Regions from separate parts of the Caballeronia sp. LjRoot29 genome, predicted to be linked through region 2. Evidence: predicted binding sites of a transcription regulator. Region 2 holds the regulator's gene; the other holds the start of a gene.
What was found. The regulator HrcA, encoded in region 2, represses chaperone genes, less so after heat shock. The targets are predictions, from matches to a motif close to TTAGCACTCNNNNNNNNNGAGTGCTAA.
Positions count from the first base shown of each region.

Region 1: ACSQ83_RS34045 (co-chaperone GroES) is a predicted target of HrcA. The motif match lies at 2,000-2,026, and genes of this name have one in related genera.

Region 1 covers NZ_CAXUPU020000055.1:18,848-26,267, forward strand. Annotated here, with positions in the region: gene ACSQ83_RS34040 (hypothetical protein) at 1-812, opposite strand, end outside; gene ACSQ83_RS34045 (co-chaperone GroES) at 2,105-2,395, shown strand; gene groL (chaperonin GroEL) at 2,502-4,142, shown strand; partial or broken gene ACSQ83_RS34055 (IS3 family transposase) at 4,598-5,731, opposite strand; gene ACSQ83_RS34060 (glycosyltransferase family 4 protein) at 6,807-7,420, shown strand, end outside.
Region 2 covers NZ_CAXUPU020000018.1:101,687-109,106, reverse strand. Annotated here, with positions in the region: gene recN (DNA repair protein RecN) at 155-1,810, opposite strand; gene ACSQ83_RS20145 (NAD kinase) at 1,818-2,720, opposite strand; gene hrcA (heat-inducible transcriptional repressor HrcA) at 2,938-3,957, shown strand; gene hemH (ferrochelatase) at 4,147-5,214, shown strand; gene ACSQ83_RS20130 (RNA-binding S4 domain-containing protein) at 5,224-5,631, shown strand; gene ACSQ83_RS20125 (hypothetical protein) at 5,603-5,764, opposite strand; gene grpE (nucleotide exchange factor GrpE) at 6,219-6,800, shown strand; gene ACSQ83_RS20115 (thioredoxin family protein) at 6,827-7,222, shown strand.

The sequences.
Region 1 (7,420 bases), on a different contig from region 2:
CCCGCAAAGATGTTGGCCGCAGACACACCCATATTGTAACCCTGAGTATAAGCGTTCGGTACGGAGGTCCCTGTCGGAGTAGAGGTGATCGCTGGCAGGACTGTAATACCTGGCATACCCGGAATCACTGTGTTAACCAACGCTTGCATATTAGCTGTATTCCAGCAGTCCTGACGACAGACCGTCATGCCATTGGCGGACATAAGTGCCACCTGATCTGCAAGCGAATTAGTGTACAGACCCCCTTGGTTGTAATGGCAGTTGATGCCGTAGTACGGGAGCGACCCGGAAATGGTGTAGGTCACATCGACTGATGTTGAAGTGCCGCCTGGTTGCCCAGCTGGTACGCTGAATGCCGTAGCCGTGAGCACCTGCGAACCCGTCACTGCGCCCATGTCGATCGTTGTACTCCACGTCCCGCCGCTCGGCGTTACGTCCGCGCCGACCTTGGTACCTGCACTGTCATAAACAGCTACGTTGACCCACTCGGTTCCCGCAGTACCGGTCATCGTGAACATTGCAGATTCGGTTGAGCCACTGACAGGTGACGTGACGGCAAAACCGGTTGTAACGTTATTTACGATTACCGGCACGCTAGCGGTATTAGTGCCATCGCTGACGGTGAGAGTCTGGCTACCATTAGCCAAAGTCGTTGTGTCGACGCTAATGCTATAAGATTGGGCCGCCACGGTCACTGAACCGAGAACCGTTGAGCCGTCGGTTGCAGTGACGGTAGCCCCGTCCGTGCCGGTGAGGTTAATAGTTCCGCTAACTGTCGCGCCTGACGCAGGCGAGGTAATAGTAATAGCCACTTTTCGCTTCCTTTCAGAATTGTCGATACTGATAATTTAGCGGCATCGGATGAGCCGCCTCCAAGGAGATACCAGAAATGCGCCTACCCTTACTAAAAAAGCCTAGCCATCGTGACTAAACAAATAGCAACACAGGCGTGGACCATCGTGCTGAAAGGAAGCGTAAATGGCTTTCATTTTTATGCTCTTAGCAGACGTGGTTACAGCGCAATTAATCGCACGATTTAGGACGTTATCGAAAGCACTGTTACAAAAAATGGGCAGAGCCATTGCTGCTTCCGGTCGTAGTAACAGCGAAAAATCCCCGAATTATTCCACTGAGTTGTGACCGTTAAAAGCGGGGCGTTCGACTATTCCACGATAGAGGCAGGAAGCCCTCGTAATTACGGTGACATCAGTTCCAGCGGCGTGTAATCGATCGCCGCGGGCACAACCGTGCGAACAATAGGCGTTCCGAATGTGATCGCCTATTGTTCGCACGTCGGAAAAGGAAAGCTCGAACGCTTCCGGATATTTTCAATCGAACTGAAAAGCAGAAAACAGCGGTGGTTACCCCAGCGGCTTTGTGCCTGAATGCGGGACTGGCGAGGAACTTTAGCCGTCGAGCGGAAATGCGGGGCACCCGGGAAAGATCTCTTTCAAATTCCCAGGCAACTCTCGGCCTTCACAGAATTGAGGGCCCTTGGTAATGGGCTCGACTGTCCGTCTATGGCGAAGCTTTAGGGCTTTTACGGGTCGATTAGCGACTTTCAACTACTGCTCCGTTATCAGTTCGTTAGCTGAATGCGCGTCGCGCGTTCAGCAACTAAGGATTTTGCCAATGCCTTCGCATCTCGCCGGCCCCTACCTTTCATGCGGTTGACTTGAAGCAAAAACGTTTGGCGGTGTTGTTGTGGTTGGGCAGCTATGGTGTTATAGGGTAAACACTCGAGAGTCGAAATGATGACTTCAGTCGTTACTTTGCAGGAGACGGGCGATAGGCTGCTTAGCCTATCGCCTTCGAAGATCTCATGGAGTCAACTTAAATTTTTGATTTTGTTACGATTTCCTCGATTTCGCTTCGCTGTTACCGGCAAAAAGTAGCTCAACGTTCGTCGAACTTCACTCAAGATTCGGTGAATTTCGACACCTATTTCTCGTCCCTCGCACTATCCCTTCTTGAAATTTGCGATCGGTGTGCCATATACTTAGCACTCATCGCACGAGAGTGCTAACAGTTTCCGACCGGTGGCTTTGTGGCTCATCGGACGGGTTTCCCGCGTTTTTATAGTCTCAGTTAGAGAGGAGTGTGTATGAACCTTCGTCCTTTGCACGATCGCGTCATCGTTAAACGTCTGGATCAGGAAACCAAGACTGCTTCGGGTCTCATCATCCCCGACGCTGCAGCTGAAAAGCCGGATCAAGGCGAAATCCTGGCCGTCGGCCCGGGCAAGCGCGATGACAAGGGTACGCAAAACGCCCTCGACGTCAAAGTGGGCGACCGCGTGCTGTTCGGTAAATACGCTGGTCAGACCGTCAAGGTCGACGGCAATGAACTGCTCGTGATGCGCGAAGAAGACATCATGGCCGTCCTGGTCAAGTAATCAGCTTCAAGCCCATGGCGCTCAGGCCGGCGCGATCGAACCGCTCATGCGGGTCTCGTCCGGTCCGGTAGAAGCCAGAAAACTGAAACAATCAAGGAGTTTGAATATGGCAGCTAAAGAAGTCGTATTTGGCGATATCGCCCGTGCAAAGATGGTTGAAGGCGTGAACATCCTGGCCAACGCGGTCAAGGTCACGCTGGGCCCGAAGGGCCGTAACGTCGTTCTGGAACGCAGCTTCGGCGGCCCGACGGTCACGAAGGACGGTGTTTCGGTTGCGAAAGAAATCGAACTGAAAGACAAGCTCCAGAACATGGGTGCGCAAATGGTGAAGGAAGTTGCTTCCCGCACCAGCGACAACGCCGGCGACGGCACGACGACGGCTACGGTTTTGGCCCAGTCGATCGTCCGCGAAGGCATGAAGTACGTTGCATCGGGCATGAACCCGATGGATCTGAAGCGCGGCATCGACAAGGCGGTGACGGCTGCTATCGAAGAACTGCGCAAGATCAGCAAGCCTTGCACGACGAACAAGGAAATCGCCCAAGTTGGCGCGATTTCGGCTAACAGCGATTCGTCGATTGGTGACCGTATTGCTGAAGCAATGGACAAGGTCGGCAAGGAAGGCGTGATCACGGTTGAAGACGGCAAGTCGCTGGAAGACGAGCTGGACGTGGTTGAAGGTATGCAATTCGACCGCGGCTACCTGTCGCCGTACTTCATCAACACGCCGGAAAAGCAAACCGCGATCCTCGAGAACCCGTTCGTGCTGTTGCACGACAAGAAGGTGTCGAACATCCGTGACCTGCTACCGATCCTGGAACAAGTTGCGAAGGCTGGCCGTCCGCTGCTGATCATCGCTGAAGATGTCGAAGGCGAAGCTCTGGCAACGCTGGTTGTGAACAACATCCGCGGCATCCTGAAGACCGTTGCTGTGAAGGCTCCGGGCTTTGGCGATCGTCGTAAGGCCATGCTGGAAGACATCGCGATCCTGACCGGTGGTCAAGTTATCGCGGAAGAAACCGGCCTGACGCTGGAAAAGGCTACGTTGGCTGAGCTGGGTTCGGCTAAGCGCATCGAAGTGGCGAAGGAGAACACCACGATCATCGACGGCGCTGGCGAAGCTTCGGCAATCGAAAACCGTGTCAAGCAAGTTCGCACGCAAATCGAAGAAGCAACGTCGGATTACGACCGTGAAAAGCTGCAGGAACGTGTCGCTAAGCTGGCTGGCGGCGTTGCAGTGATCAAGGTTGGCGCTGCTACCGAAGTCGAAATGAAGGAAAAGAAGGCACGTGTAGAAGACGCATTGCACGCAACGCGCGCAGCTGTGGAAGAAGGCATCGTAGCTGGCGGCGGCGTTGCGCTGATCCGCGCTCGTCTGGCACTGAAGGACTTGAAGGGCGACAACGCTGATCAAGACGCTGGTATCAAGATCGTGCTGCGCGCGATGGAAGAGCCGCTTCGCCAGATCGTCACGAACGGTGGCGAAGAAGCCAGCGTCGTGGTGGCAGCAGTTGCAGCCGGTACGGGCAACTTCGGCTACAACGCGCAAACCGGCGAGTACGTCGACCTGGTGGAAGCCGGTGTCGTCGATCCGACCAAGGTAACGCGTACGGCACTGCAAAACGCGGCATCGGTGGCAGGTCTGCTGCTGACGACTGACTGCGCTGTGTCGGAACTGCCGAAGGACGATGCTCCGATGGGCGGCGGTATGCCTGGCGGCATGGGCGGTATGGGCATGGACATGTAATTTCGGGCCTAGCCTGAATGACAGGGCAACGCGGGCTTTTTCGGAAGCTTGGCGTTTGCCCAAACAAAAAACCCGCATCGGTGACGATGCGGGTTTTTTTGTAGGCGATCGTTCGCGCGCATCGAATGGAGACAAATTGTCGACTACTGTCGATCGCGGCAGCATCGGGGGATCTGTGTCAACTCATAATGTCTGCACTAGCCGTCACGATGCGACGCCGAGCGGGGGGGTGGCGCTTGGTCGAGGCGTCAGGCGGAGCTGCTCGAGCCTGCCGTCTTGCGTGGGGTCACGTCAAAAGCGAAGTCCAACATCTATCTCGTATAAGGTGTCGCAAGGTACGAAAATCTTCCTAAGTACCTCCAACTTGGAGACGGCTTAGTGATTGCAAGCCCGCGATAGAGGTGGCCCCGTTCGTTCGGACATTTTTTTCGATTTTTAAGTGGAACGCTGGGTGGTCACGCTGCCGTCTTTATCGCGGGCCGCATAGCGAAATAAGCCTCGTCGGGCGTACGGTCCGATATGCTTGAATGAGGTCTATTTTAGTTGTACCAGGTGAGGTAGTTTGCGATCGATTTCCTTGCATGGTCGGCGGATTCATAAGGCTTCAAGTATATTTCTTCGTACTTCACGCTGCGCCCCACCCGTTCGATAAAAACGTTGTCCCGCCAGCTTCCCTTGCCGTCCATCGACAGAGCGATCCCACGCGAGCGGACCGCGTCGGTGAAGTCTGTACTGGTGAACTGGCTGCCTATCGGTATTGACGATCTCAGGCAATCCATATTTCGCGAATGCCTCTTCGAGCGCTGCCACCGCGCGCTCAGCCTCCATCGTGATCGCGATTCGGTGCGCTAAAACACGGCGGCTGGCCCAATCGATCACAGCAGTGAGATAGACGAAGCCCTGTGCCATAGGCACGTAAGTCGTGTCCAATGCGAACACCTGGTTGCTGCGCTCGATCTTCCGATCACGCAAGCAGGTACGGCCAAATCTTGTGAGCCAGATGTTTGCGGCTTAAGTTCGGCTTGCGATACAGTGCCTCGATGCCCATTTTGCGCATCAAGGTGCCGACGTGCTTGCGTCCAATCGCGATCCCCTCTCTCTTGAGCAAGCGCATTAACATGTGCGCGCCGGCAAACGGATGCTCCAGGTGCAACTCGTCGATCCGGCGCATGAGCGCCAGATCTGCGGCACTGACCGGGCTCGGCGCGTAGTACGCACTGGATCGGCTAATGCCGACCAGCTTGACCTGCCAGGAAACGGGCAAGGGGTGGGCACGATCAATCATCTCTTTGCGCTCAGCAAGCCTGCCTTGCCGAGCGCGCCGGACAAAAAATCATTCTCCAGCGCCAATTGGCCGATCGTTGCGTGAAGCGTCTTCAGATCCACCGGCGGCTCATTGACGGGCACGCCCGCCGCGCCGAACACATCGGCGGCGTGCTTTTGCAACTGCCGCTTCCATTCCGTGATCTGGTCGGATGAACCTCAAACTGCTGCGCCAATCCTGCCAGCGTGCGCTCGCCACGCACTGCTGCCAGTGCCACCTTCGCCTTGAACGCCGCTGAGTGTGTGCGCCGGGTTCTCTTCGTCATCGTCTGATTTCCTTTGTAGGCATTGTGCCTATCTCAGATCCCAGCGACTCCACCTAACCGACTGTCCGGATTTCCGGAGCCATCTCTATGCGTGCTTTCGAGACATAGTCGCCATAGCAGCATTTGTGCCCCCGCAAATGGATGCTCTAGATGAAGCTTATTAAACTGACGCATCGATTTCAGAGCGGCTTCGCTGATTGCACGCGGCTGGCAACCGTCGCTCGACCGTCTGAAACCCACCAGTCGGTCCTGCTGTGTCACTAGCGGGACGTGATCGCAATCGATCATCGCCTTACCCACAGCAGTCCCGTCTTGCTGAGCGTTTCTTCAAAAAATAATTCGCCAGCGCCTACTGCCCGATCTTCACGCGCAGCTTACTCACGACTATGGCGGCGCAACTGAGCTCGTCTTGCACACAAGAACACGTCGGCAACCCGTTCCTGTAACGGCTTCTTCCAGTCAGCAAGCTGGTTCGGATGGACATCAAACCGCTGGGCCAGCTCTGCCAGTGTTTATCCCCCTTGATTGCCACCAGCGGCACCTTTAACAACGCCGACGATATGTGCCTTGCCGCACGGTCGCAGCCCTTGTCGGCCACTACCATTTGCTTGTACATCGAGCGCTAAGCCAAACGGTAGGGGAGCACACAGCGCGCCGACACCAAGTGCCCTTTGCCGGCCAATACTTTCTCGCTGCGACGAAGGGGCGAGTTTTCCCCGATTCGGATTGGTTATCGATAAACCAATTCACCTTTTGACGAGAGCCGCATGAAAGCACAGCTAACTGGTCGTGAACGGGCCTGGGAATGCATCAACACAGTGAAAACCGTTGGACCGTGGTCGCGCGCGGTTCTGGCGGGGGATTCAAGGTTCCTGCCAACGATCGTGGAAAGTGCAATGCACGCTGAACTTCATTCATTCGGGGCGTATTCGGCAAGTGAACCAGTGACGCAAAGAGCATTCGGGACGCAAAGCGTGTCGTCACGTTCCATCGAACGCGCTGCAAGCGTAGTCGTCAAGGGGGTATCGTGAAGTTTGTAATTAACGGCAAGTTTACTGCGCAGCGCATCACCGGCGTGCAACGGGTCGCCTATGAACTCACGCGCGCCTTGCAAGCGGGCAATCCTCGTGGTGACGAATTCGAAGTGGTGGTGCCGCAGAATGCGGCCAATTCCGGCTTGGCGCTTAAGCGCAAGCGGATGTGTGCGTGGTTGAAAGGCAACCTCTGGGAGCAAATCACGCTGCCCTTGGCGACCAATAATCAGACCCTCATCAGCCTCTGCAATACCGGTCCTCTTTTCAAGAGCAACCAGATTGTGATGCTGCACGACATGGCTGTATATGACGTCCCCTATGCATTCTCGCAAAAGTTTAGGCTCTGGTATAAGTTGAAATTTTCGATCCTGCATCGGCAGGCGAAGGTCATCCTCACGGTGTCGGCCTTCTCGAAAGAGCGCATCTGTCATCACCTCGGCATTGACGAGGCGCGCGTGGCGGTCATTCCCAACGGTGCCGACCATCTCGACCGTGTGGACAGCGATCCTGGCATTTTCTCGCGGCTGCGCCTGGCGAAAGGCTCGTATTGCGTCATTGTGGGGAGTCTCGATCCCCGCAAGAACCTACAACGAGTACTCGATGCGTTGCCGCAGCTCGGCCATTTACTCGATATGAAGTTTGTTGTCGTGGGCGG
Region 2 (7,420 bases):
GGCCGAAAAAAGGCGTGTGGCCGCGTTGATTATTTAGGGGGTGAGACCCGTGAGACGAAGCATGAGTCGCATTCCGGCGTGTGCTCGGCCTCGGGGCGCGTGCATGTCAACGGACGACGGCCGCAAACAGCCGTGCTCCCCGCTGGTCCCCCGCTCAAGCCGCCAGCATTTCCTTCGCATGTTTGCGCGTGGTGGCCGTAATCTCAAGGCCGCCCAGCATGCGCGCGACTTCCTCGACACGCTTCGATTTATCCAGCGGCGTCACCGTACTGACCGTTCCGCCCGCCGAATCTCCGGCTTTCGCCACCTGGAAGTGGTGATCGCCACGAGCGGCCACTTGCGGCAAATGCGTGACGCACATGACTTGCCGGTCGCGGCCGAGTTGATGCAGCAAACGTCCTACGACTTCCGCGACGCCGCCGCCAATCCCCGTATCCACCTCATCGAAAATCAATGTGGGGGTCGGGCTTGCCGTGCTCGCAATCACCGCGAGCGCCAAACTGATCCGCGCGAGTTCGCCTCCCGACGCGACCTTCGCCAGCGGACGCAATGTGACCCCGGCATGGCCGGCCACGCGGAACTCGATCTGCTCAAGCCCGTTTGCACTACCCTCTGCAAGCGGCACGAGCGCGACTTCAAAGCTGCCGCCGACCATCGACAACTCCTGCATACCTTTGGTGACCGCCTTGCCAAGCGACTTCGCAGCCTTCGCGCGCGCCTTCGACAATACTGCGGCTTCCGCCAGATAAACCTCTTTCGCCTTGGCTACTGCCGCACGTAGCGCATCGAGATCAGCGGCGGCATCGAGCGCTGCCAGTTGCCGGCGGCGCTCAGCATGCTCCTCGGGCAACGCCTCGGGTTGCATGCGGAACTTGCGCGCGGCTGAATGCAGTTGCTCCATCCGATGCTCGACTTGCGCCAGGCGGTTTGGATCGAGTTCGAGCCGCTGCGCGTAGTGCGAGAGCGAATACGAGGCTTCCTGCAATTGAATTTCGGCGGGTTCGAGCGAAGCCAGCACGTCGGCAAGCGCTGGGTCGATATCGACGAGACCGCGCAACTTCGACACGATCGCCGAGAGCTGCGTGATCATGGCTTCATCTGACTCGGACAACGCGTTCAGCGCGCCCTGCACACCGTCGATCAGACTAGCCGAATGCGACAGCCGATGATGCTCGGCACTCACGTCTTCCCACTCACCCGGTTGCGGCGCAAGCTTGTCGAGTTCGCTCAACTGCCATGCAAGACGCTCGCGTTCCAGTTGCAACTCGCGATCGCGGTTCTGCGCGAGTTCCACCGCATGCGTCGCGTCGCGCCAGACCCTGTGCGCACGAGCTACTTTCTGTGCAGAGTCGAGAAGACCCGCGTGGGTATCGAAGAGTTCACGCTGGGCGTCCGGGCGCATCAGCAATTGGTGAGCGTGCTGGCCGTGGATGTCGACAAGCATTTCGCTCAGTTCACGCAATTGCACGAGCGTGGCCGGCGTACCGTTGATGAACGCCCGCGAACGTCCGGTCGAATCGACGACACGGCGAAGCATGACCGTATCGGCGTCGCCAATAGCCAGCGCGTGCTCGTCCAGCCAGCGCGAGACTTGCGCGTGAATGGAAAACTCAGCGGTAATGTCCGCGCGCGCTTCTCCGGCCCGCACAATGCTGGCGTCGGCGCGCGCGCCGAGCGTGAGCGCGAGCGCGTCGATAAGAATCGACTTGCCGGCGCCGGTTTCGCCCGAAAATACGGTGAAGCCGCGCTCGAACTCGAGGTCGAGCGCGGCGACAATGACGAAGTCGCGAATCGAGAGATGACGGAGCATGGGCGTCTTAAAGTTTCGTGGCGTCGTCGTGCGAAGGATATTCGTTCCAGTGCAGCTTCTTGCGCAGCGTGGCGTAATGGCTATAACCGACCGGATGTAACACCGGCACGGTATGGCGCGAACGCCGCACTTCAATGGTGTCGTTCAATTCGACAGCGGTAAATGACTGCATGTCGAAATTCACGTTCACGTCGCGTCCGCCAATAATCTGGATATCGACCTGCGAGTCATCGGGCAAAACAATGGGACGATTCGACAGCGAATGCGGCGCAATGGGGACGAGTACGAAACCCTGCAATTGCGGATGCAGGATTGGTCCGGAAGAGGAGAGCGCGTAGGCAGTCGAACCCGTCGGCGTGGCAACAATAAGTCCGTCTGAGCGCTGGTTGTACATGAAGCGCCCATCCACCGACACGCGCAGTTCCGCCATGCCCGAGAAGCCGCTTCGATTCACCACGACGTCATTGAACGCCAGAGCGTGATAGATCGGCCGGCCGTCGCGGACAATGCGCGCTTCGAGCAAGGTCCGCTCTTCACGCTCGAAACTGCCGGCAAGCATCTGCGGCACGAGCTCGTGCATTTCGGCCAGCGAGATGTCTGTAATGAACCCAAGCCGCCCGTGATTGACGCCGATCAACGGCGTGCGATACGGCGCGAGCTGCCGCCCAATGCCGAGCATGGTGCCGTCGCCGCCGAGCACGACCGCCACGTCTGCACGCGCGCCAATTTCCTGCGCGGTCAACGCGGGGTAGTCGGTCACGCCAACGTCATGCGCCGTCTCTGCTTCGAACACGACGTCAAAGCCGCGTTTCACAATACACGCGGCGAGCGCCGTCAGCGGCTCCCTGATGCCGGGCGTATTGTTGCGCCCCACGAGCGCGACAGTCTTGAATTGGGTACCTATTTCCATGCCGGCATTACACCATAGGTAAGTGTCGAAAAGAACCGCGCGCCACGTCCGACGCGGCTACGGGTTGTGTATACGCTAAGCGCCGGGCGTGACGGGCAATTGTCGCTAGAATGGTGTGGATCATGAATTGATGACGGGTGAATGACAAAATGACGTCCACCGGCATCGCCTATTTGGTGTGCTCGCTGCTTCCTTACACGTTGAGCTAAAATTTCCCATGCTAGACCCACGTGCCCAGACCCTCCTCAAGACGCTGATCGAGCGCTATATCGCCGAAGGTCAGCCGGTCGGTTCCCGCACGCTGTCGCGTTATTCCGGACTCGAGCTCAGCCCGGCCACCATCCGCAACGTCATGTCGGACCTGGAAGACCTTGGGCTGGTAGTGAGTCCGCATACGTCGGCGGGGCGGATTCCCACGCCGCGCGGCTACCGGCTCTTCGTGGACACCATGCTCACCGTCGAAACGACCGACGACGAAGCCATGACCTCCGCTGTCAAGATCAAGCTGCAGGGCGGCGAACCGGCGAAGATCGTGGCCGCCGCCGCGAGCGTGCTGTCGAACCTGTCCACCTTCGCCGGCGTCATTCTCACGCCGCGCCGCAGTCACATGTTCAAGCAGATCGAGTTCATGCGGCTGTCCGACAAGCGCATCCTGCTGATCATCGTGACGCCGGAAGGTGACGTGCAGAACCGCATCATGGCGACCCAGCGTGACTACTCGCCGTCGCAGCTCACCGAGGCGTCGAACTATATCAACGCGAATTTCGCCGGCTTGTCCTTCGACGAAGTACGCCGCCGACTGCGCGAGGAAATCGACGCGTTGCGCGGCGACATGACCTCGCTGATGCAGGCAGCGGTGGCCGCGAGCGTCGACGAAACGGATCAGGGCGACACCTTGCTGATTTCCGGCGAACGCAACCTGCTGGAAGTCGCGGATCTTTCCTCCGACATGGCGCGGCTGCGCAAGCTTTTTGACGTGTTCGACCAAAAGACGAGTCTCCTTCAATTACTCGATGTCTCGAGCCACGCGCAAGGCGTGCAGATATTTATAGGCGGCGAGTCGAATCTCGTGCCCATCGAGGAAATGAGCGTGGTGACCGCGCCCTATGAAGTGAACGGGAAAATCGTGGGCACGCTGGGCGTGATCGGACCCACGCGGATGGCGTACAACCGCGTCATTCCCATTGTTGATATCACCGCGCGCCTGTTGTCCCTCTCGCTCAGTAGCCAGCAGTAGTGCAATAAGCGCCAACAAGTTGTCTGCCGATGCGGCCCGCAAAATGCTGTGGATCCCTCTGGCAGACAACCCATCTTGCCTTGCCACAGCCCCGTGCACCACTCGGCCGATCGGCCGATGTTGCGTTCCGAAACCCGCCGCTATAATGGGTTTCACTTACTTACACGGGCTTCACGGCCTCTTTCCGTTATGCGCTACGACCTCGAGTTGCCTTCGCAGCCTTCCGCTTCGCATCGCGTTGCGGTGCTGCTGATCAACCTCGGCACGCCGGACGCGCCCACGGCCAAGGCCGTGCGCAAGTACCTCGCGCAGTTCTTGTCGGACCCGCGCGTGGTGGAGATTCCGGCGCTCGCCTGGCAAGTGATCCTGCGGCTGGCCATTCTGCCGTTTCGCAGCCGGGCGTCAGCGAGAAAATATGCCCAGGTCTGGCTGCCCGAAGGCTCGCCGCTGAGGGTCAACACAGAAAAGCAGGTGGAGGGATTGCGGCGGTTGTTCATGGTGAACGACTATCACGTGATAGTTGACTACGCCATGCGCTACGGGACGCCCGGCATTCCGGCCATGATGAATCAACTCAAGCTGGAAGGCGCCGAGCGCGTGCTGCTTGTTCCCATGTATCCGCAATATTCGTCGTCGACCACGGCCACCGCGTTCGATGACGCATTCAACGCCCTACGGCGCGTGCGCAATCAGCCGGAAATTCGCACCATTCGCCAATACGCCGACCATCCGGCCTACATTGGCGCGCTGGCCGAGCAAGTTAGGGATTATTGGCGGCAGCACGGCCAGCCGGACTTTGCGGCCGGCGACCGGCTGGTGCTCAGTTTCCACGGCGTTCCCAAACGCACCATGGATCTCGGCGACCCATATCACGATCAGTGTCAACAGACCGGTTCGTTGCTGATGGCGGCGCTCGGGTTGTCGCCGGTCGAATGCCGGGTGACATTCCAGTCGCGTTTTGGCCGCGCGGAATGGCTGCAGCCTTATACCGCGCCGTCGCTCGCCGAACTCGGTGCGGCGGGCGTGAAGCGAGTGGACGTGTTCTGTCCAGGTTTTACGTCGGATTGTCTGGAAACCATCGAGGAAATTGGCATTGAAGTGCGCGACGAATTCCTGCACGCTGGCGGCATGGAATTTCACCGGATTCCGTGTCTGAATGCATCGCCGGCGTGGATCAAGGCGCTGGGCGAAATTGTCGCGCAGCACTTGCAGGGATGGCCGGTGCAGGCGCCGCAAACGCTTAGCGCAGCCGCATAGAACGAGCTAGTGAACTACCAGATCTCCACCGACCCGGGCGCGCGCCTTCGTATCGACAAATGGCTGTGGGCAGCGCGCTTTTTCAAAACGCGCTCCCTTGCCAGCGACGCCGTCGAGAAGGGCCGAGTGCGCATTGGCGGCGCGAACGTGAAGCCGTCGAAGGACGTGCGAGTTGGCGATCTTGTAGAGATCGAGATTGAACACGTGCTTTGGCAAGTGAACGTGCTGGGAATTTGTGAAGTGCGCGGTCCGGCGCCCATTGCGCAGACGCTTTACGCGGAAACGGACCCTGGACGTGAAAAACGTGTGGCGGAAAGCGAGCGGAGGAAGACGTATCGTGAGCCGGCAGCGGCATTGCAGGGTCGCCCAACGAAGCGCGACCGCCGCATTATCGACAAACTTTCAGGTTCGGACTGAAAAAGTGTTCCATGGTGGCCGAGACGCCGCCGTACTCCGTAGTGTGGTCGTTGACCGCACCGGACATACAAATGGTCGTGGTGCCACCAACGAGTACCAACGCGACGATCGCAATAGCAAAGGTCAGTTTCATTGGGCCCCCCCTGTAACGCAACAGCTCTGAAAAACGGGCGCTAGAGCGGGCTTGATACGAGCTTTAGCGATAAAAAAACTTGGATTCGGGCGTTCGTAAGGTTAGGGTTAACTAGGGCTCCCGAAGGCATGTTCGAAGTGTAGGCGAGCAAATCAACCGGCTCAATCTGAATCTGATGACGCGCTCAAAATGGTTGTAACCGGTCATTTCTGCAGACTAGAAATAGCCCCGGAAAGCACGTGCAACCCCTTGAAAACGCTTGATTGAGCCTCAGATGAAGGTCTTGGGACGAGCGCAGGATGTCCCCGCTTCAAGCGCACTGACTATCGATTGACCCCGTTGTGTTTTTGCAACGTTGAGTTGGCGGTTATCATCGGCAGCCTTTTGATGAATCGAAACCGCAACGTCGGGTCCGATTTCATCCGTTTTCACCCATTGCAAAATCTCTAGCGACATGGAAAACACGCAAGACAATACCGCGAGCCAAAACCCCACGCCCGCCGACGATACCGCGGCGGCTCAAACTATCCATCAAGCCGGCGCGCCGGACGGGACGTCCTCCCCGGATAACGTCGACGCAAACGAAACCGTGGCATTGCTCGCTGAAGCGCAAGCGCGTGCCGCGTCGTTGCAAGAAGAGTTCTTGCGCGCGAAGGCCGAGACCGAGAATGTCCGGCGCCGTGCACAAGAAGATGTGCAGAAGGCGCATAAATTCGCGATCGAAAACTTCGCGGAGAATCTGCTGCCGGTGCTCGACAGCCTGGAAGCCGCGCTGACGCATTCATCCACCGACCTGGCGAAAGTCCGCGAAGGTGTTGAACTGACGCTGCGCCAACTGACTGCCGCGCTTGAAAAGGGCCGTGTCGTCGAGGTGAATCCGGTTGGCGAGAAGTTCGATCCGCATCGCCATCAGGCTATTTCCATGGTGCCGGCCGACCAAGATGCGAACACGGTGGTGTCGGTGCTGCAAAAGGGCTATGTGATTGCTGACCGCGTTCTGCGTCCGGCACTGGTCACCGTCGCCGCACCGAAATAAGCGTTTCGGCAAAAGACGTCACAGTCATGGCCAATATCCCTGTCGACGCCACCGCGTTTGCCGTTTTCGACATGCAGGAACTGAGTGCCGAGACGTTCAATGCCGGCCTTGAGTCGGCGGCGGACGAATTGGCCGTCGTGTTTTTCTGGGGTTTCGAGTGCTTCAACTGCGAAATCGCGAAAAAGGCGATGCTCGCAAAACCGGACGAGATCCTGGCGCTCGGGTTGAAGTGGTTTCACAGCAACGTCTACGAGCATCGCGATCTCGGTCGCCGTTTCATGTTGCATGGCGTGCCAACGTGGTTCTTCTTCTTCCGGGGCAAGCGCCTGGGAAGAGCCACCGGATGGCATGGGCTTGGCCAGTTCGAAGCCGCTGTCGCCGCCGCTCGCGAGAAAATCCGGGCGCTCGAAGCGAAGGCTTGAGCCAGGTTCTCCAGGGAAAGTTTCAGATCGCCTGAAAAAAAGCGGAAAAGCATCGGTTTTTGGTCTTGAAATCGATGCGAACGCTCTTATTTGGCGTACAGGGTTAAATTTTGGGCGTCCAGCTAGCCGATTCGACTATGAGCCACGTCGGAAACGCAAAAACGGACTCGCTGCAATCAAAGTCAGGAGAGTGATAAA